Regions from separate parts of the Streptomyces sp. NPDC057099 genome, predicted to be linked through region 4. Evidence: riboswitches for the same ligand, from Rfam matches in the RefSeq annotation. Region 4 holds a riboswitch; each other region holds the start of a gene.
The links. A riboswitch is a leader RNA that binds a small molecule or an ion and turns the genes downstream of it on or off. The one in region 4 is predicted to bind cyclic di-AMP.
Positions count from the first base shown of each region.

Region 1 (5,263 bases), on a different contig from region 4:
TCACCGGCATCGTCGACGGAGTCGTCATAGCCGGCGTCACGGCCACCGGCTTCGCGTTCACGGAGAACATCCTCTATCTGGGCATCGCCTTCGGCACCGACCAGCTCGCCGGGCACAGCGGCATCGCCTCCGTCACAGCGGCGACCTTCTTCGTGCGGATCGTCATGTCGCCGTTCGCGCACCCGCTCTTCACGGTCCTCACGGGCATCGGCTTCGGCATCGCCGCGCTCGCGGCGGAAGGCCGGCGCCTCCGCCGCATCGCCTTCCCGCTCTCCGGGCTGCTGCTCGCGATGGGCATGCACGCGATGTGGAACGGCTCGTCGGCGTTCGGCGAGTACGGGTTCTTCGCCGTGTACGCGGCGTTCATGGTGCCCATCTTCGGGCTGCTGACGTGGCTGGTGATCTGGACCCGGCAGCGGGAGCTGAAGACCGTACGGGCGGAGCTGCCCCCGTACGCCGTCGCCGGCTGGCTGACCCCCGCCGAGCCGTACGCGCTCGGCTCGATGCGGGCCCGGCGCATCGCCCGCCAGTACGCCCGCCGCCACGCGGGGAAGCCCGCGGCTCGGGCGGTGGCCCAGTACGAGGCCTACGCGACCTCCCTGGCGTTCCTGCGGCACCGGGGCCGCCTCGGCCGCGCCGGGCCCGACTTCGTCGTACGAGAACGGGAGCTCCTGGAGGAACTGTGGCGCCGCCGCGATGCGGCCCGCCCCGCCCTGGACCACGCGGCCCGGATCACGGCCCCTCCCGTACCGGTGGCGGCACCGCCCTGGCCGGTCCACGGGGCATACGGCTACGGCCACCCGACAGGGTCGTACGGCTATGGCTACGGCTACCCGACGACGCCCTACCCTGCCTCGACGACGCCGTACCCGGCGTACAACCCGTACCGCTCGTAGCCGAGGCGCCGCCGACAGCCGCGGGCAAGGAGGCCGGTCGTGGACCGGTCCGGTGCGGTCGCCCTCCGGCCCGGTACGGTCGCCCTCTGCTCTGGTCCGGTACCGGGCGCCGAGGCCGTGGCGCCGCCGCACGGACCGGTCTCGGCGGCGCGTGCCCGGCGATCGGCCCGCAGCCGCGGGCAACGAAGGCCGGGTCGTCGGCCACCAGTCCGGTGTGTTCGTCAGCCGGTCAGCCGCCGGTCCGGGGCCGGGCGCCACCCACCGGCGGCGCGTGCGACGGCAGTCAAGCCGCAGCCGCAGGCAAACAACAGCCGGGCCGACCACCAGCCCCAGGCCAAGCACCCCAGCCGAAGCCCCACCGCACAGGCCCGGGCCCGTCCCGGCAGCGCGTGCCGAGGCGCTGCCCCCCTGGTCGTCCTGCTCGGCGAGCGTGCTCAGCGAGCAGGACGAAACCCCGCCTCACCCGCCGCAGCGGCCGCTCAGGCCGAAGCCTCCGTCAGGCGGTCGATCTCCGTCTCGGTCAGGGTGAGGTCCCCGACTCCGACCAGTGCCGGCAGTTGCTCCACCGTGCGGGCGGAGGCGATCGGCGCTGCCACCGTCGGCTGCGCGGCGAGCCAGGACAGGGCGACCGTGGCGACGGGGACGTCGTGGGCCGTGGCGATCTCGTCGAGGGCGGCGAGGACGCGGAGGCCACGGTCGGTCTCCAGGTGCTTGGCGGCGCCGCCGGCCCGCGCGCTGTCGACGGTCGTACCGGGCCGGTACTTGCCGGTGAGGAAGCCGGACGCGAGCGCGTAGTACGGGACGGCCGCCAGGCCGGAGCGCTCGGCGAGGTCCAGGAGCTCACCCTCGTAGGTGTCGCGGGAGACCAGGTTGTAGTGGGGCTGGAGGGCGACATACCGGGCGAGGCCCTCGCGGTCGGAGAACTCCAGGGAGGCCCGCAGCCGCTCCGCCGAGATGTTGGAGGCGGCTATGTGCCGCACCTTCCCGGCCTTCACCAGCTCGTCGAGCGCCCCGATGATCTCCTCCACCGGCACATCGGGCTGGTCGAAGTGGGTGTAGTAGAGGTCGATGTAGTCGGTGCGCAGCCGGCGCAGCGAGGCGTCGGCGGCGGCCTTGATGTTGGCGGCGGACAGGCCCTGGAACTCGGGGTGCTGGCTGACCTTGGTGGCGACGACGACATCGGCTCGATTGCCGCGCACCTCGAGCCACTTGCCGAGGACGGTCTCGGACTCGCCGCCCTGGTTGCCGTCGACCCACGCCGAGTACACGTCGGCGGTGTCGACGAAGTTGCCGCCGGCGGCGGTGTACGCGTCGAGCACGGCGAACGACTGCGCCTCGTCGGCGGTCCAGCCGAAGACGTTGCCACCGAGGGCGAGCGGGAAGATTTCGAGGTCGGAGGAGCCGAGCTTGCGAAGAGAAGTCATGCTCCTCGTCAACGGCCATGCCGGAGCGGCTCATTCCAGGACAGACGCAAAGGTCCTGTAAACGCCCCCGCACACACCGAAAACCGGCGGCCCTGACGTCGGGGGGTCGTCGTCAGGGCCGCCGGTGCTTCGACTGGCTTGCGCCGCTTACGGGTTCAGTCCCTTGCCCCGCAGCCACGCCATCGGGTCGATCCCGCTGCTGGAGCCACCGGAGTGCACCTCGAGGTGCAGGTGGGCGCCGGTGACGTTGCCGGTGGCGCCGACACGGCCGATGACATCGCCCGTGCTGACCTTCTGGCCGACGCTGACGCCGATGGAGGACTGGTGCGCGTACCAGATCTCCGTGCCGTCATCGAGGGTGAGGACCGTCTTGTAGCCGTACGAGCCGTTCCAGCCCGCCTCGGTGATGGTGCCGCTGTGCACCGCCTTGATCGGCGTGCCCGTGGGGGCGGCGAAGTCGAGACCCGTGTGGTAGCCGGAGGACCAGTAGGCGCCGGCCTGACCGAAGGTCGAGGTGAGGGTGTACGCGGAGGTCGGCAGCGTGAACTGCTTGGCGAGGGCGGCGAGACGCTCGGCCTCGGCCTTCTTCTTGGCCTCCTCCTCCGCCTTCCGCTTGGCCTCGGCGGCCTTGTCCTTGGCTTCCTTCTCCGCCTTGGCCACGGCTTCCGCGGCCGCCTTCTCGGCGGCGTCGGCGGCGTCCTGCGCGGCCTTGGTGTCGATCTGGTCCTGCTGGTACTCGACCTGGGCCATGATCCGGGCGCGCAGCGCCTCGCCGGCGCCGGAGGAGTTCTCCTCGGTGTCCGCCGTGGCCTTGCCGAGACCGCTGAGCGGAGTCGAGGAGCCCGCGGGGGTGTCGTCGTCCGAGATGAGGGAACCCACCGAGGGCAGGTCCGGCACGGAGATGGAGACCGGCGGCTTGCCGGTCTGGGCGCTGGCCATGCCGCCCGCGCCCACGGCGGCTATGACGCCGACGCCCAGGACGGTGGAGCTGCGGGCGAGACCTCCGCCGCGCTGCTTGGTGACGCGATGCCGGCCACGGACGGGACGGATGGATTCCTCGGTGGGGTTCCACTCCTGGAACGGGCCCTCGTCGGTGCGCTGACCGCCGTAGCCGAAAGTCTCGGTGTCGCGCTGGTTCCGCGCGAACGGGGCCGCGGGGGCAGGCCGGTTGGACGCCACGTGGGCGTACTCCTTTCCTTCCTTCTCGCCTACCGGGTTAGCTGACGGGTTCGGAGCAGGAAGGTCTCCTACGCGCGTATACCGGCCGTGCTTCCACGGTGGTTTACGCCCGATTCACCCCAAGTGGTGGTTCCCCGGTTCCCTTTCGGGATTCGGCGCGTGCGCACGGAGCCGCCTTCTGTGACGGCTGGGACGACCGCGCTGCGTTATCGAACGTTAATAGACCCGGGGAGTGGATTCCAGCGATTCCACTTGATCATTAACCTTTTTCGTGCGGACTTACCTGCCATGACCGGCGTAAATCGGGCGAGTTACCCGCTCCGTAAGTGACGACCGGGTATTGACGGCATGTCAGTTGCTATGCGGAGCGGCGCGCTTCACTCACTGGCAGTAACGGCGGCACGGAAACCGGAAAACACCGAGGGCCGGAACCCTTTCGGATTCCGGCCCTCGGCCTTCAGTAGCGGGGACAGGATTTGAACCTGCGACCTCTGGGTTATGAGCCCAGCGAGCTACCGAGCTGCTCCACCCCGCGTCGTTGTGATTCCAGTGTACGCCATCCGCGGGACCACTCTTGACCACCTCATGCTCAGCAGCGGAATCCGTCCCCTAGAGCAGGTGACGGTTCGGGGCTTTGGCCCGCTGCTCGTGTTCCGGGAGGGCGACGACCATCGCCCCGCCGGCCGCCAGGACTCCGCTGCCGTCGGCGTCCTGGACGAAGGTGTCCGGCTCGTGCCAGGCGGTGACCACTCGGCGGACGCCCGCGTCGAGGAGCAGCCGGGCGCAGGGTGCGGGGCGGGAGGCGCGGCGGGCGCAGGGCTCCAGGCTGCTGTAGACCGTGGCGGTGGCGAGTCGCGGGTCGGACGGGTCGAGCTTCGCCAGGGCCGCCTCCTCGGCGTGCGCGAGAGGGTCGCCGCCCTCGCGGGAGTGGCCGCGGGCCAGTTCCGTGCCGTCGGCCGCGACCACCACCGCGCCCACGCTGAACGCCGTGTCCGACGGCGGGCAGAGGTCCGCCAGTTCGCAGGCGAGGGCCAGCCAGTGGTGGTCGGCGGCGGTGGCGAGGGGGCCGCTGCCCGGGGCGGTGGGTTCGTAGCGCATGAGGACGACGTCCTCGATCCGCCGCGTCTCCAGCAGCCGGAGCCGGCCGCCCTGGTAGCCGCCGGGCCCGAAGAGGCGGGGGGCCTTCGGGTCGCCCACGAAGAGCGGGGCGAGGACCAGTTGGAGTTCGTCGGCCAGGCCCTGGGTGAGGAGCTGGGTGTGGATCAGGCCGCCGCCCTCGACCATGAGCCGTCGCACACCCCGTACGTCGTGCAGGTGGGTGAGGAGCCGACGCCAGTCGAGGTCGGTGCCGAGGGGGACCACGTCGGTGGCGAGACCGAGGGTCCGGGCACGCTCGGCGCCCTGGTCGGTCGTGTAGAGGACCTTCTCGCCGCCCGTGTGCCAGAACCGCGCCTCGGGGTCGAGGTCGCCGGTGCCGCTGACGGTGACCTTGAGGGGGTATTCGGGCCGGCCGGCAGCTGTGCGGGCGGCCCGCCGCTCTTCCGAGTTGACCAGCAGGCGCGGGTTGTCGGCGCGGATGGTGCCGGCGCCGACCAGGATCGCGTCGACGGACGCCCGGACCTCGTCGACCCGGTCGAAGTCGGCCGGGCCGGACAGCAGCAGGCGTTCGGGCCCGGTGTCGTCCAGGTAGCCGTCGAGGGAGACGGCGGCGGACAGCAGGACGTACGGGTGAGGCATCGACGCTCCCCGGTCGGGTGGGACGGC
Region 1 covers NZ_JBHUTX010000023.1:86,204-91,466, reverse strand. The annotation lists gene ACFT4A_RS25845 (PrsW family intramembrane metalloprotease) at 1-896, shown strand, start outside; gene ACFT4A_RS25840 (aldo/keto reductase) at 1,376-2,320, opposite strand; gene ACFT4A_RS25835 (M23 family metallopeptidase) at 2,468-3,499, opposite strand; cyclic di-AMP (ydaO/yuaA leader) riboswitch at 3,511-3,667, opposite strand; tRNA gene ACFT4A_RS25830 (tRNA-Met) at 3,961-4,034, opposite strand; gene ACFT4A_RS25825 (dihydrofolate reductase family protein) at 4,109-5,236, opposite strand.
Region 1: linked by a shared signal. The riboswitch ahead of ACFT4A_RS25835 (M23 family metallopeptidase) and the one ahead of ACFT4A_RS00835 (C40 family peptidase) in region 4 are both predicted to bind cyclic di-AMP.

Region 2 (5,263 bases), on a different contig from region 4:
GGAGAGGGCACCGCCCGCTACACCCCGGCGATGCTGCACGGCGCGCTGACGATGCTGGTCACCGGTGTGATCCTGATCGGCCTCAACCAGGCCGACGACCAGTCCGTGAACAACATCAAGATAGGCGTGAAGCTGGCCCTGCTGATCGTGATCCTCGGCCTGGTCTACGTGAAACGGGACGACGAGAAGGTGGACAAGGGCCTGTTCGGCCTGGTCGGGCTGCTGACCACGGCGAACGTCTTCATCGCCGTGCTCTGGACCTGACATGGCGCCCGGTCCGCACCCCGGACCGGGCCGAGGCGGCCGTCCAGACGGCGGCCACGAGCCACGCGGCCACCGCGATCCACAACAGCGCCTCCCCGAAGCCGTCGAGCCAGGAGACGTCCAGGGCGACGGCGACGGCCAGTGCCGCCGTCCCCGTCTTGGCCCAGGTGAACACGGTCGCCCAGCGGCGGACGTCATGGCGGGGCCGGGGCCAGAAGAACTCGGCGGCGAGCAGGACGGCATAGCAGACCAGCGCGAGCACGAGCAGTGCGACGGTCACGGTGCGCAGGACGTCCCGGTCGTCCTCGTTCCACAGGTACAGACGCGCGCTGTCGGCGCTGAGCAGCCGTGCCCCGGCGAGCGCCGAGAGGGCGAGCGCCCCGCCCGCGAGCCAGTGATCGCCGGTCCCCTCGGCCACCTGCCGCACATCGAAACGGGCCAGGGCGAGGACGTACAGCACCAGCCCCAGCCAGAACAGCACCAGCGCCGCGTGCGCGAGCCACGCCTCCGACTCGGCCGCGGCCAGCGTCGCACCGAGCACGGCGAGCCCCTGCGTGGCCAGGCAGCGCGCGAACACCGTCCCGGGCCCGCGCCGCTCCCCGCCCTGCGGGACGAGGACGAGCGGCACCGGCCAGAGCAGCACGGCGAGCACCAGCAGCGTCACGGCCAGAGCCTGGGAGCCGGCCGTCGAGAAGGCGGTCCCCAGGACGGCCGTCGCCGCCACGGTGGTGAGGGCCGCCGTCGTCACACTCTCTAGGACGCCGGGCCTGCGCGTGTACGCCCGCCATCTGCTCCCGGCCCGCAGCAGCCGCCGGGTGAAGTCCGCGGCGAACAGCAGCCAGGCCGCGCAGGCCAGGCCGAGGGTGATGCGGGAGAGGACCTCGTACCCCGCCAGATCCAGGCCGACCGACAGGGTGCCGGTCGCCAGCACGGCGGCACTGGCCGCCGGAGCACGCTGCGCCCACCAGGCGACGGAGGGGGAGGGGCCGGGCATGGGGCCGATGCTAGGAGGCCCCGCGCGCGTTACGGGCAGGGCACGCGCGCGGGGGCCCAAAAACCTGCGAGACCCGTCAGGCCGGCCGCACCACGCTGTGGATCGACGACTCGCCGTCGTAGTAGATCGACTCCTCGCGCACGTACGTGCCGGGCTTCGGAGCGTGGATCATCATGCCGTTGCCGATGTAGATGCCCACGTGGGTGACATCGTCGTAGAAGAAGACCAGGTCACCGGGTTGTGCGTCGGCCAGGGGGACCGTGGTGCCGGCGTTGACCTGGTCGTACGTCGTGCGCGGCAGGGTCACCCCGGCGGCCTTCCAGGCGGCCTGGGTGATGCCGGAGCAGTCGTAGGAGCCGGGGCCGGTGGCGCCCCAGACGTACGGCTTGCCGATCTGGGCGCGGGCGAAGGCGAGCGCCTTGTCGGCCTTGGTGGCGTACGAGGAGTCGGGCGCCGTGGACGACGAGGACGAACCCGCCGAGGAGGAACCGCCGCCCTGCTGCTGGGCGGCCTCCCGCTCCTGTTCCCGCTCCTTCTGCTGCTCGGCCTGCTGCCGGGCCAGCTCGGCGGCCTTGCGGGCGGCCTCCTGCTGCTTCTCCTTCTCGATCGCCGCGAGCCGCGCCTTCTCCTCGGCGGTCAGCTTCGACAGCAGCTCGCGCGCGTCGGCGAGCTTCCTCTGGACGGTCGCCTTGGCCGTCTTCAGGTCGCCCTGTGACTCGGTGAGCGTCTCGAGGCTCTCGGTGGCCTCCTGACGCTTCTCCATCGTCTCTGACTGCTGGGTGATGTAGTCGTCGACCGCCACCTTCTGACGGCCGGTCATCCGGTCCATCAGCTGGGTCTGGTCGAAGTAGTCCTGCGGGGTGTCCGCGAGCAGGAACGTGGCGGTGTCCGGGGCGGAGGCGCCGGTGCGGTACTGGGCGGCGGCGAAGGTGCCCAGCTCCTCCCGCGCCTCGTTGAGCTTCTGGGTGCGCTGGGCGACGTCGTCGAGGAGGGTGTCGACACGCTTGCGCTGCTTGGCGGTCTTCTCCTTGGCCCCGTTGTACTTCTCGGTCGCGGACCCCGCCTGGCGGTAGAGGTCGTCGACCTTCTTCTCGACTTCCTCGAGACTGGGCTTGTCGTCGGCCTCGGGGGCGGCGTTGGCCGACTGGGACAGCAGGGCCACGGAGGTGAGGGCCGCCGTTGCGAGGGCGGGGGTCCGTATGCCTGCCACGCGCGAACCCGTAGGACGCGACTTGCGGTGCGACGCCAAGGGAGGCGACTCCTTCCATGCTCCGCCTACCGGGTTAGCTGTCGGGTTCGGGCGGGTGCTTCGGAAGGGTTGCCCTACGGCCTTCTCCGGAAAGGGAGTCGGGCCGATTCACCCCGGGGTCTCGGTGGGTCCCCGGCTCTGGCTGCCGCTGCGGCACGCCGGACTCGGCGGAGGCCACGCGGCCCGGCGACGTTCGCCGGTGGGGGTCGTGTGACCTCCTCGCACGGTAGCCAACTCGTGTGGTCCTTGTGAAGGTTGATGGGTGATATGCCCGATACATTTCCGTGACCTTGCTCATGAACGTCGCCGAGAGTGATCAATCGAGGGGGGTTGGTCATCATTCGCGCGCAATTGTGAAGGCCGTAGCGGCCTGTGTTCGCATGGCCCTGGAGGGTGACAGGGGGGTCGTTTCGGCGATGTTCTCAGGGCGGCGGCGGGCTGTCAGTGGGGCGCCCTAGACTCGGAGAGCGATGAGCAGCCTCTTTGACGACAGCTTCCTGGCGGACCTCCAGGCCCAGCGGGGCCCAGCGGACGAGCCCCCGCCGCCGCCCGAGGACGAACACGGACCGGAGCACGTTCCGGACGATCTGTTCGGCGGGAAGTTCGACGTGCCGCCGGACCGCGACGCCTACTACCGGGACGGCGCCGCGCGCCCGCCGGTGGACGCCGCCGCGCTCCTGGAGGGGCTGAACGACAACCAGCGCGCCGCCGTCGTGCACTCCGGCTCCCCGCTGCTCATCGTGGCCGGCGCCGGCTCCGGCAAGACCCGCGTGCTCACGCACCGCATCGCCCACCTGCTCGCCGAGCGGAGCGTCCACCCGGGCCAGATCCTCGCCATCACCTTCACCAACAAGGCCGCCGGCGAGATGAAGGAGCGCGTCGAGCAGCTCGTCGGCCCGCGCGCGAACGCCATGTGGGTGATGACGTTCCACAGCGCCTGCGTGCGCATCCTGCGCCGGGAGAGCAAGAGGCTCGGCTTCACGTCGAGCTTCTCGATCTACGACGCCGCCGACTCCAAGCGCCTGATGGCCCTGGTCTGCCGCGACCTGGACCTCGACCCCAAGCGCTTCCCGCCGAAGTCCTTCAGCGCCAAGATCAGCAACCTGAAGAACGAGCTGATCGACGAGGAGGACTTCGCCGCCCAGGCCGCCGACGGCTTCGAGAAGACCCTCGCCCAGGCCTACGCGATGTACCAGTCGCGGCTGCGCGAGGCGAACGCCCTCGACTTCGACGACCTGATCATGACGACGGTCAACCTGCTGCGCGCCTTCCCGGACGTCGCCGAGCACTACCACCGCCGCTTCCGCCACGTCCTCGTGGACGAGTACCAGGACACCAACCACGCCCAGTACTCCCTCGTCCGGGAGCTCGTGGGCACCTCCGAGCACCCCGTCGACGTACCGCCCAGCGCCGACGACCTGCCGCCCGCCGAGCTGTGCGTGGTGGGTGACGCCGACCAGTCGATCTACGCCTTCCGCGGCGCGACGATCCGCAACATCCTCCAGTTCGAGGAGGACTACCCGGACGCGACGACGATCCTGCTCGAGCAGAACTACCGCTCCACGCAGACGATCCTGAGCGCGGCCAACGCGGTCATCGAGCGCAACGAGTCCCGCCGCCCCAAGAACCTGTGGACCAACGCGGGCACGGGCGCGCAGATCACCGGCTACGTCGCCGACACCGAGCACGACGAGGCGCAGTTCGTCGCCGACGAGATAGACCGTCTCACCGACGCGGGCGAGGCGAAGGCGGGCGACGTCGCCGTCTTCTACCGCACCAACGCCCAGTCCCGTGTCTTCGAAGAGATCTTCATCCGCGTCGGCCTGCCCTACAAGGTCGTCGGCGGCGTCCGCTTCTACGAGCGCAAGGAGGTCCGGGACGTCCTGGCCTACCTGCGCGTGCTGGCCAACCCGGAGGACTCGGTGCCGCTGCGCCGGATCCTCAACGTGCCCAAGCGGGGCATCGGCGACCGCGCCGAGGCGATGATCGACGCCCTCTCCCAGCGGGAGAAGATCAGCTTCCCGCAGGCGCTGAAGCGCGTCGACGAGGCGTACGGCATGGCCGCGCGCTCCACCAACGCCGTCAAGCGGTTCAACACGCTGATGGAGGACCTCCGTACGGTCGTCGAGTCCGGCGCCGGCCCCGCCACCGTGCTGGAGGCCATCCTGGAGCGCACGGGATACCTCGCCGAACTGCAGGCCTCCACCGACCCGCAGGACGAGACCCGGATCGAGAACCTCCAGGAACTCGCCGCCGTCGCCATGGAGTTCGAGCAGGAGCGCGGCGAGGACGAGCAAGGAACCCTGGCCGACTTCCTGGAGAAGGTCGCGCTGGTCGCCGACTCCGACCAGATCCCCGACGAGGAGGACGGCGACGGCGTCATCACCCTGATGACCCTGCACACCGCCAAGGGCCTGGAGTTCCCGGTCGTCTTCCTGACCGGCATGGAGGACGGCGTCTTCCCGCACATGCGCGCCCTCGGCCAGACCAAGGAACTGGAGGAGGAGCGGCGCCTGGCGTACGTGGGCATCACGCGCGCGCGGGAACGGCTCTATCTGACGCGCTCCACCCTGCGCAGCGCCTGGGGTCAGCCGTCCTACAACCCGCCCTCCCGGTTCCTGGAGGAGATCCCGCCGACCCACCTGGAGTGGAAGCGGACCGGTGCGACCGCACCCGCGTCCTCCGGGCCGGTCTCCGCCGTGGCGGCCTCGCTGTCGTCGTCCCGTTCGCGTTCCTCGGCGTCGGGCGCCTCCGGT
Region 2 covers NZ_JBHUTX010000082.1:422-5,684, forward strand. The annotation lists gene ACFT4A_RS41335 (hypothetical protein) at 1-264, shown strand, start outside; gene ACFT4A_RS41340 (hypothetical protein) at 242-1,258, opposite strand; gene ACFT4A_RS41345 (NlpC/P60 family protein) at 1,335-2,507, opposite strand; cyclic di-AMP (ydaO/yuaA leader) riboswitch at 2,516-2,673, opposite strand; gene pcrA (DNA helicase PcrA) at 2,978-5,263, shown strand, end outside.
Region 2: linked by a shared signal. The riboswitch ahead of ACFT4A_RS41345 (NlpC/P60 family protein) and the one ahead of ACFT4A_RS00835 (C40 family peptidase) in region 4 are both predicted to bind cyclic di-AMP.

Region 3 (5,263 bases), on a different contig from region 4:
ACGCCTGGTGGTGGTGGACGCTCTTCGGGGACATCGGCGCCGACGCGGAGGAAGCGTTCGCCCACACCCGTGGCTCGATGCGGACCCTGGTCGAGCGGATGCTGGCCCGCGCGCAGGCCGACGGGACGACACCGCGAGCCGCCGCGCACGCGATCGCGGCGGACCGGCTTCCGGTGATCGCGGAGCGCTTCGGCTGGTACCGCTGAGGGACGGCGAACCGGCCGAATCCACACGTCAAGGGGGTGCACGCGCGTGTGTAGGGTGACGGCGTGACGAGAGTCCGGTTGAGCGTGGCGGAACGGCGCGGTGATCTGCTGCGGGCCGCCGTCGAGCAGATCGAGGCCCGGGGTGTGACGGCGGTCCGCATCGCCGACATCGCCTCGGTGCTCGGTGTGAGCAACGCGCTGGTCCTCTATCACTTCTCGACGAAGGAACAGCTGGTCGCCGCCGCGTTCCGGCACGCGGCGGAGGGCGACCTCGCGCATCTGCGCAAGCTGCTGGGACGCCGTACGTCGGCGCTGCGCCGGCTGCGGTCGGCCGTACGGTGGTACGCCCCGACGGGCCAGGCCAAGGGCTGGCGGCTGTGGATCGAGGGCTGGGCGGCGGCGCTGCGCGAGCCCGCGCTGCGGGAGGTCGCCCAGGAGCTCGACCGGCAGTGGAAGGCGGCCATCGCCGAGGTCATCGCGGAGGGCGTCGCGGTCGGCGAGTTCCACTGCCCCGACCCGCACGGCACGGCCCTGCGCCTGACCGCCCTGCTCGACGGTCTCGCCGTCCAGCTGACGTCCTACGAGGGCGCGGTGCCACGGGCGCGGGCGCAGGAGTGGGTGGAGGACGCGCTGTCCCGCGAACTGGGTCTGGACTCAGCGGCCTTGCCGTGAGCCGGTCACACCCGGGCACCCCCGCCCCAGCGCACTCACGCCACCGAACCGATCCGCATCCTGATGTCCTCCGGCGACAGCGCCCCCTTGGCCGTCACATGGTCCCCCGACGACTCCCCGCGCAACCGGCGCCCGATCCACGGCACCAGGAACTCGCGCGCCCAGTGGACGTTGTCCCGCCGGACGTCGAGGGTGCCGCGGGGCGGCAGCGGGGGCCACTCCTGCTCGGGGTCGGCCGGCACCTCGAGGCCGAGCACCTGACCCGCCCGGAGCGCCACGCGCGTGTGCCCGTCGGGCGACAGGTGCAGCCGGTCGGCGTCCCAGGCCCGACGGTCCTGGACACTGCGCAGGGACCACAGGTCGAGCACCGGGCAGCCGTACCGGTCGGCGACGGCCCGGACATGCCCGTTGTACGTGGCGATCTTGCCGCGCAGATGCTTGAGCACGGGCACGCCACGGGTGTCGAACCCGGTCGTCACCATCACCGTGCCGGCCACCGCGGTCAGCTGGGCGATGGCCCGTTCGAACCGCTCGGCCACCTCGTCCGGGTCGGTGCCGGGCCGGATGATGTCGTTGCCCCCGGCGCAGAAGGAGACGAGGTCCGGGGCCATGTCTACGGCCCTCGGAAGCTGGTTCGCCACGATCTGGTCGAGGAGTTTTCCGCGTACGGCGAGGTTGGTGTACCGGAAGTCGCCTTCGGGCCTGCGGTCGGCGAGCAGCACGGCGAACCGGTCGGCCCAGCCGACGAACGCCCCGTCGGGGCCGGGATCACCGACGCCCTCGGTGAAGCTGTCCCCCACCGCCACGTACGACCCGATCACTGCTCTGCTGTCACTCTTCGAATCGTCTGCCACAGCAGCTCATGATTCACCCTCGAATGTGACCTACGCGACCGTAGGCAGGGGTTGACGGGCGGTGAGATAAGCCACTCCTAAAGTGTTCGCCAACTCCGGAATAGGCCACCCTTCAGGGATGTTGCGGGGTCAGTCGCCAGACCCGGAAGCCCGTGATCCGGAAGTGGCTCCACACGGTCCGGAAGGCGAAGTGCCCGCTCGTGTACGGCTGCGGGTCGGTGTAGTCGAAGACGAGCCGCCCGTTGTTCCACCAGCGCACCGTCGACCCGTCGGAGACGATCCGGACCCGGTTCGGCTCGCCCGGGACCAGCAGCGGCTCGGTGTAGTCGTAGACCAAGGGGCGCACACCGGCCTGGCCGACGTAACGCCGCAGCCGGGTCGTGGTGTTGTAGTTGGCGCCGAACCCGGCGTAGTACGTCGTCAGGTGGTCGTACTCCTCCAGCGCCCCGCCACGCGGCGTCGCGAAGAGGTCGCCCGGGGAGCGGACGTCGGTCGCGTTCCAGAAGTTGTTGAGGTCCGAGACCCGGTCGTTCACCCCGCCCTCGGAGACGGGCGTGGCGGTGTACTCGAGGACGTACGGCCCTTCGAGGCGACGCCGGAACCAGACGGTCGCTCCGCTCGGCACGTCGATGTCCAGGACGCCGCGGGAGGCGGTGACCGTGCCGCCGCCCTGGAGTTCGGTCGCCCACTGGGCGAGGCCGTGGCAGAAGTCGTCGTGGGCGATCAGGCGGCGGTGACGGGGCGCGGCGTTCGCGGTCGCCGTCGGGGCGAGGGCGGCCAGGGCGGCTCCGGCCGCCAGGGCTCCGAACGTTCTCCGGGTGGTCGGCACGGGACACAGCTCCTTCAGAAAGCGCTTGCACTCACGACGGGATCACTGTGTCCCAACTGCCGCTTCCTGTCGATCCCTTGAGGCCCTTGAGGCGAAAGGCGATCGACGGCCGCACACACCGAAGGCCGGACCCGGGGATCGGGGTCCGGCCTTCGGCCGCGTGTCAGGCAGGTGTCGTGCGATCGGTCAGCCCACGGAGACGCCGTGCGAGCGCAGGTAGGCGACCGGGTCCACGTCCGAGCCGTAGTCGGGCGAGGTGCGGATCTCGAAGTGCAGGTGCGGCCCGGTCACGTTGCCGGTCGCACCGGACAGACCGATCTGCTGCCCGGCCGTCACGGTCTGGCCGGCCGAGACGGAGAGCTGGGACAGGTGGGCGTACTGCGCGTACTTGCCGTCCTCGAGCTGGATGACGACCTGGTTGCCGTACGCGCCGCCCCAGCCGGCGGAGACGACCGTGCCCGCGCCGACGGCCTTGAGCGAGGTGCCGGTCGGGACGACGAAGTCGACACCGGTGTGGTAGCCGCTGGACCACATGCTGCCGGACATGTGGTACGGGGTGCCGACGGCGGCGCCGTCCACCGGGAGGCTGAAGCCGGAGGCCTCGGCGGCCGGCTTGGCGGCGGCCGGCTTCGCGGCGGTGTCGGCCTTGGAGGACGACTCGACGGCGGACGACTTCTCGGCCGACGCCTTCGGCTTCTCGGCCGCCTTCGGCGCGGACGACTGCGTCTTGGGCGCGCTCGCCGCCTTGTCGCCGACCGAGAGCTCGAGACCTGGGTGGATCAGCGACGGGTCGGAGCCGACCACGTCACGGTTGTCGTCGTAGAGCTTCTTCCAGCCGCCGCTGACGTTCTGGTCGTCGGCGATCTTCGCGAGATAGTCGCCGGCCTTCACGGTGTACGTGTGGGCGCCCGTGGCCTTTTCGGCGGCCTTCTTCTCAGCGGCCGGAGCGGACTGGACGGCCTTTTCCGGAGCCGACTGCGGGGTCGCGGCGTGGGCGCCGGCGGCACCCATGAGCGGAAGGGCGAGGGCGGCCCCGCCGGTTCCGGCGACGGCTATGGAGCGGGTGAAACGCTGGGACTTCGGGCGGCGGTGCTTACCCTTCGCGGGCATGGCGGATTCCTCTCCGGCGCCTGCGAGGTGAGCTGTCGGGTGCGGGCTGGAGATGCCCGGCCGCGCCGAAGTGCGGCTGAACCCCAAGCCGTTCCGGGAACCGGAACAGGCGTCGTACCTGTGGGTCCCCCGCTCCTGCCATACACGGGTGAGTGTGTGCGGGCTCCGGGCGGCGGCAGGATTAGGCGTCCGTCCGGATTGGTGTGGAACGTAAGCGACCGAGACGCAATGGGACAAGCTTGCGGTTGCCTGTGAGGGTGTTTTTCTTGACGCGTCGGCACATTTCCCGTCACCGAGCGTGGATTTCCGATCTCTGCTTCCCCTCAATGCCCCTGAATAACGCAAGAATTACGTGAACATGACGACAACACATCGTCACGAATATGACGATGGTCACGCACCCCGACCTCATCTCCTTTACGATCGGGGCACGTTATGCCGAAACACCTGAAGTGCCTTATTCGCCTTATTCGGACAGAACGACTACTTGCGCTTAAGGCGGACGACCGCGGCATCCAGGTCCCCGCGCAGACCGACCCGCAGCCCGTGATGTGCCAGTACGGCCCCTCGGTGAACTTCGCCCGTTTCGAGGCATTCGTACGTTGCTGTCGGGTCGAGGCCCCGCAGCCGGAGCGCCGGAACGGGCTCGCCGTAGCGCTGCGCCTGGAGCCAGGCCAGGACGACGGCCTCGTCGCCGAGGACGTACTGCACCGCGCTCAGGCCGCCCTCCGGGGGCCGCAGCCGGTACAGGTCGCCGCGCTGCACCACGGGCCGGATCTCCTTGTAGAGCCCCACCCACTGCCGCGCCTCGGCGAGCTCCTCCGCCGTCCAGCGCGTGAGGTCGCCGCCCACCCCGAGCACCCCGGCCATGGCACTGACGAACCGGAACCGCAGGGAGCTGGCCCGCTGGTTGAGCATGGCGTTCGGGCTGTCGGTGACCCAGGCGGCCATGACCCGGGCCGGATGGATCTGGCTGAAGCCGTGCTGGATGGCGAGCCGGTCGAGCGGGTCGGTGTTGTCGGAGGTCCACACCTGGTCCGTGCGGCCCAGCACCCCGAGGTCGATCCGGCCGCCGCCGCCCGAGCAGGACTCGAAGGCCACCCCGGGGTGGGCCGCCCGCAGCCGGTCCAGCAGGGCGTACAGGGCGCGGACGTGGTCGACCCAGAGCCGCTGCGGGTAGGGGTCGTCCGGCCACCCGGCGTCGCTGAAGCAGCGGTTGAAGTCCCACTTGACGTAGTCGATCGGCGCGCTGGAGAGCAGCCCGTCGAGCTGCTCCCACAGATACTCCTGGACGTCCTCGCGGGCGAGGTTCAGCACGAGCTGATTGCGGAATTCCGTCCGCTTTCGTCCCGGTTGGTACTGCACCCAGTCGGGGTGCGCGCGGTACAGGTCGCTGTCCGCGTTGACCATCTCCGGCTCGACCCAGATCCCGAACCGCATACCGAGGCCGTGCACATGGTCGGCGAGCGGCTTCAGCCCGCCCGGGAAGCGGTCGGGGTTGGGCGTCCAGTCACCGAGCCCGGCCCGGTCGCTGGTCCGGGACCCGAACCAGCCGTCGTCGACCACGAACAGCTCCACGCCCATGCCGGCGG
Region 3 covers NZ_JBHUTX010000003.1:279,094-284,356, reverse strand. The annotation lists gene ACFT4A_RS05940 (Glu/Leu/Phe/Val dehydrogenase dimerization domain-containing protein) at 1-206, shown strand, start outside; gene ACFT4A_RS05935 (TetR/AcrR family transcriptional regulator) at 270-878, shown strand; gene ACFT4A_RS05930 (SGNH/GDSL hydrolase family protein) at 914-1,699, opposite strand; gene ACFT4A_RS05925 (DUF6250 domain-containing protein) at 1,845-2,561, opposite strand; gene ACFT4A_RS05920 (peptidoglycan DD-metalloendopeptidase family protein) at 2,748-3,671, opposite strand; cyclic di-AMP (ydaO/yuaA leader) riboswitch at 3,676-3,832, opposite strand; gene ACFT4A_RS05915 (alpha-galactosidase) at 4,155-5,263, opposite strand, start outside.
Region 3: linked by a shared signal. The riboswitch ahead of ACFT4A_RS05920 (peptidoglycan DD-metalloendopeptidase family protein) and the one ahead of ACFT4A_RS00835 (C40 family peptidase) in region 4 are both predicted to bind cyclic di-AMP.

Region 4 (5,263 bases):
AGGATCCTGAGGCAGCGCTGCGGGGTGAGGTTCCACTCCTTGGCCAGCGGGGTGCCCTCGACCGGGATCAGGAAGTTGACCGGAACCGAGTCCGGGTCCAGCTCGCGCAGCGAGTAGACGACGTCCACCAGGTCCGCGTCCGACTCGCCCATGCCGGCGATCAGCCCGGAGCAGGCGGAGAGGCCCGCCGCATGGGCCTTCTCGACCGTGTCCACGCGGTCGGCGTAGGTGTGCGTGGTGGTGATCTCCCCGTACGTCGCCTCGGACGTGTTGAGGTTGTGGTTGTAGGCGTCGGCGCCCGCCTCGCGCAGCCGCTCGGCCTGCCCGTCGGAGAGCAGTCCGAGACAGGCGCACACCTCGACGCCCTCGTTGCTCTCCTTGATGGCCTTGATCGTGTCGGAGACCCGGTCCACGTCCCGGTCGGTCGGACCGCGCCCGCTGGCCACCAGGCACACGCGCTTGGCACCCCCGGCCACACCGGCCGCCGCCGCGTCGGAGGCCTGGTCGGGTTTGAGCCAGGTGTACTTCAGGATCCCGGCCTGGGAGCCGAGCCGCTGCGAACAGTAGGAGCAGTCCTCGGGGCACAGGCCGGACTTCAGGTTGACGAGATAGTTGAGTTTCACCCGTCGGCCGAACCAGTGCCGGCGCACCTTCCCGGCCGCGGCCACCACATCGAGCAGGTCGTCGTCGGACGTCGCCAGGACGGCGAGTGCCTCTTCGCGGGTCGGCAGCTCGCGCCGAAGCCCCTTGTCCACCAGCGTGTTCAGCAGGTCCATGAGAGCCGATCCTGTCCTACGGACCCGCTCCGGGCCAAGGAGAGTTCGTACAACAGAGTCGCTTCGACGTGTGGGTATTGCCACATACTGACCTGCTGGTGGTCCCGCTAGTGTCTGTGCACTGCCTACAAATTCTCCCGGAGGACCACCCATGGCGTTCGGCTGGATCGACGAGCAGGCGCGGGTGCGCCGCCGCGCCGGACTCGTACGGACTCTGCGCCCCCGTCCGGCAGCCTCACCGCTCCTCGATCTGGCGAGCAACGACTACCTGGGGCTGGCCCGGCACCCCGAGGTCACCGAGGGCGCGGCCCGTGCCGCGCGGGTCTGGGGCGGCGGTTCCACCGGCTCCCGGCTCGTCACCGGCAGCACCGAACTGCACGCGGAACTGGAACGGGAACTGGCCGAATTCTGCGGTGCCGAGGCGGCCCTCGTCTTCTCCTCCGGCTACGCGGCCAACCTCGCGGCGGTCACCGCGCTGGCCCCGCACGGCTCTCTGATCGTCTCCGACGCGGGCAACCATGCCTCGCTCATCGACGGCTGCCGGCTGGCCCGCGGCACGACCCAGGTGGTGGCGCACGCCGAGCCGGACGCCGTCCGCAAGGCACTCTCGGCACACGAGGGCGCCGCGATCGCCGTGTCCGACACGGTCTTCTCGGTCGACGGCGACGCGGCCCCGCTCGCGGCCCTCGCCGCGGCTTGCCGGGAGCACGGCGCCGGGCTGGTGGTCGACGACGCCCACGGCCTGGGCGTCCTCGGGGACGGCGGCCGGGGCGGCCCGCACGCGGCGGGGCTCGCGGGCGCCGACGACGTCGTCGTCACGGTCACGCTGTCCAAGTCGCTCGGCAGCCAGGGCGGAGCCGTCCTCGGCCCCGCCCGGGTGATCGACCACCTGGTCAACGCGGCACGGACGTTCATCTTCGACACGGGACTCGCCCCCGCGGCGGCGGGGGCGGCCCTGTCGGCCCTGCGGCTGCTGCGCCGCGAGCCGGAGCGGGCGGCACGGGCCCGCGCGGTGGCGGGCGAACTGCACGCACGCCTGACCGCCGCGGGTCTGGAAGCGGTACGTCCGGACGCCGCGGTGGTCTCGGTGCGTGCGCCCTCTCCCGAGGACGCCGTGCGCTGGGCGGCCGAGTGCCGCGCGGCGGGCCTGGCCGTGGGCTGCTTCCGTCCTCCTTCCGTGCCCGACGGCATCTCGCGACTCAGGCTGACCGCCCGCGCGGACCTGACCGGGGAACAGATCGAACGCGCTGTACGGCTGATCGGCGAGACGCGGCCATGAGTCGGCGTGACACGGCCGTGCGTCACACGATGACGGACTGATCAGAAACGGTCAGATGTGGTCGACCGCGGCCGTGAACTCCGCCCAGCTCCTCGATGAGAAGAGCAGCGCGGGCCCGGCCGGGTCCTTGGAGTCGCGCACGGCGAGCAGTCCGGCCCAGGGCGGGGTGTCCGGACACGCGGTCTCGACGCAGTTGTTCGCGCCGGTGCTGTAGCTGCTGCGCAACCACCGCACACCGTGCAGTTCGATGCTTGAGGGGACATGACGAGGCAGTGCACGCATGGTGCCTCCTTACGCGCCGGCGGCTGTCCCGGCGATGTAATCCAACGAGTCCTCGGGCGAAAGGGCGTGGATCTGAAGGGCGTTGAAGGCCTCCGTGTAGGCCTGGAGGTCTTCTTTCCGTTCGAGGTAGAGGCTACTCGTCAAGTGGTCGAGAACAACCACGTTCAGATCAGAAGTGCTCGAAAATGAGAAGACAACGAAAGGGCCGGTAACACCGATGTGTGCTCCGGCGGCGAACGGCAGTACCTGGAGCCGCACTTGGGGCAAGCGTGCGGCCTCGACCAGGCGTTCCAGCTGCCGGGACATGACCCCGGGCCCGCCCACCTCCCGCCGCAGCACGGCCTCGTCCAGGACGGCGCTCAGCTCCAGCGGCGGATCCGCGCGCAGCACGTCCTGCCGGGCCAGTCGCACCTCGACCAGCGTGTCGAGCCGGTCCTCCGACAGCCCCTCCACCGCGGCCTTCGTCACCGCGCGCGCGTACTCGGGCGTCTGGAGCAGCCCCGGGACGACGGTGGTCTCCAGCGTGCGCATGGCGGTGGCCTGCGACTCCAGGCTGATGAAGTCCCGGTAGGTCGGCGGCAGCACCCCGCGGTAGGCGTGCCACCAGTGGTGCCGGCCGCTCCCGTCGTCGGATTCCGCCAACACCAGGAGCAGTTCGCGAAGTTGGGAGTCCGTCACACCGTAGGTGTCGAGAAGTAACCGCACATCGGCCGGTTTCACCCCGCTCGTGCCCGTCTCGATCCGGCTGACCTTGGACTGGTGCCAGCCCACCAGCCGGGCGGCCTCACCGCTGGTGAGACCCGCCGAGGTGCGCAGCGCGCGCAGTTCGGCGCCCAGTTTCCGGCGGCGCACCGCGGGACCGTGCTGCATGGGCTTCTCCTTACTCCTTCCGAGCCACCCGAATACGGTCTCGCGTCGTAGAGTTCACCGCTTTGGGCGACAGATATATGCATATCTTGGTGGATCGCCGCCCTTCGCGGGTGTTCTGGTGGCACTCTGGCGGCGAAGCACCAGTCCGGGACCGTACTCGAACCGTCCGCTCCGTGTCGGGCTGCGGTCCCGTGGGAAAGGGACGACGTCGCCATGGCAGACCATTTGGAATCATCCGTCACTCTGCCGAGCGATCCCGCCTCGGTCTCCGCAGCGCGTGCCTACGTGGTGGACACGCTGGCGGAGTGGGGCCTGCCGGCGTACACGGAGGTGTCCGACACCGTCCGGCTGATCATCTCCGAGCTCGCCACCAACGCCGTCCAGCACACCTTCGGGCAGTCGCCCACGTTCACGGTGGACGTCGCCCTGGACCGCGACGAACGGCTGCGCATCGGTGTCACGGACAGCCACCCACGGCTCCCCAGACGGCTCCCCGCCGCCGTCCAGCAGGACAACGGCCGCGGCCTGGTCATCATCCGCTGGCTGACCGCCGAATGCGGCGGCAGGCTCAGGATCCGCCCCACCCGCGAGGGCGGCAAGACCATCTCCGTCGAACTTCCCTGGACCGTCCCGGCCCAGCCCATGACGGCGGCGGGACAGCAGGAGCCGTAGCCCCACCGCGCAGCCGCCGTGGGCGTGCGGCGGCGCGTCTCAGGCAGCGCCGCACGCCCGTGGGATCACTTCACGCGCCCGTACCAGACACTCTTGGTCCAGATCTTCTGCAGCCGCACCACGTCCCCGCTCTTCGGGGCGTGCCAGAGCTTGTTCTTACCCGCGTAGATACCCACGTGGTACACGTTCCGGCCCGAGTGGAAGAACACCAGGTCTCCCGCCTTGCGGTTCTGGGCGGAGATGTGGCGGGTCTTGTTGTACTGCTGGGCGGCAGTGCGCGGCAGCTTCTTGCCGACCTTCTTGAACGAGTACAGCGTGAGGCCCGAGCAGTCGAACCGGTGCGGGCCGGTGGCGCCGTACTTGTAGGGCGATCCCTTCTTCGAGGCCGCTATCTGGAGTGCCTTGGTCGCCGACGTGGCTGCCGATGCCTCGGAGGAGAGGCCGGGGGCCACGATCGAGCCGCCCACGGCGGCGATGGTGAGGGCCGAGGCCGTACCGGCCCGGACCATGAGCGACGGGACACGATTGAGCGCAGTCATGCGCAACCCTTCGTCAGCCGCCTGTGAAGGATGACCTGTCGGATTCGGGCTGGCGAAGTTGCCCGGCCGCTGACGCGGCTTCACCCCAAGGGCTGCTCGGTTCCGGTCATGGCGTGACCGTCCCGGCGACCCGTCGTGCTTGGGTCCTCCACTCCTGCCGATCCACTCCTGTCGACCGGTCATCCAGGCGGCGGCAGGACTCGGCGTCCGCCCGGATCGCCCCGCCGCTGTGGCGGGGTCTTGTCGTCAGTCAGGGATCTTGACTGATGGTTGTCATGAAATCCCAACGGAACCGGGGATTTGTGTTGTTACTCACCACTCACCCGTTCGGGTGGACACGTCTGTGTTCGACCGGGTGTCCACCACGCCGCGCACCGCCGGACCAGCGACGGAATGTCTAATTCCGCTCCTCCGGCGTGCGCGTCGCGCAACCGTGACGGTCCAAAAATTGGTGTCCCGTCTACTCCGAACAGCGGTACGTCGTTTGGCCCGTTTCGACTCAAGCCCGGACGCCACGTCGACAGAGCGCGCGTCCGGGCCGATGGATCGGCCGGCTCCGCGTCAACCGACGGACTCCGGGGGCAGGGTGACGCGGGCGGTGCGGCGCTCGCCGTCCAGCACCCGCAGCGCCCGGGCCAGTGTGTCGGCGTGCAGCTCCGTCTCGCCCCGCTGGTGCATCAGGGCCAGCGCGTCACGCAGCGCGGTCGCCTTGCCGACCAGGGCCTGGGCGGCGCGCAGTCCGCGGTAGGTGTCGCCGTGCAGCGCCGGATTGACGCGGCCGAGCAGGTCCACGACCTCCAGATAACGGTCGATCAGCTCCGCCTCCGCACGGGTCAGGGCGGGCA
Region 4 covers NZ_JBHUTX010000001.1:172,536-177,798, forward strand. The annotation lists gene bioB (biotin synthase BioB) at 1-776, opposite strand, end outside; gene ACFT4A_RS00815 (8-amino-7-oxononanoate synthase) at 928-2,055, shown strand; gene ACFT4A_RS00820 (DUF397 domain-containing protein) at 2,107-2,337, opposite strand; gene ACFT4A_RS00825 (helix-turn-helix domain-containing protein) at 2,347-3,207, opposite strand; gene ACFT4A_RS00830 (ATP-binding protein) at 3,421-3,879, shown strand; gene ACFT4A_RS00835 (C40 family peptidase) at 3,945-4,418, opposite strand; cyclic di-AMP (ydaO/yuaA leader) riboswitch at 4,422-4,634, opposite strand; gene ACFT4A_RS00840 (hypothetical protein) at 4,980-5,263, opposite strand, start outside.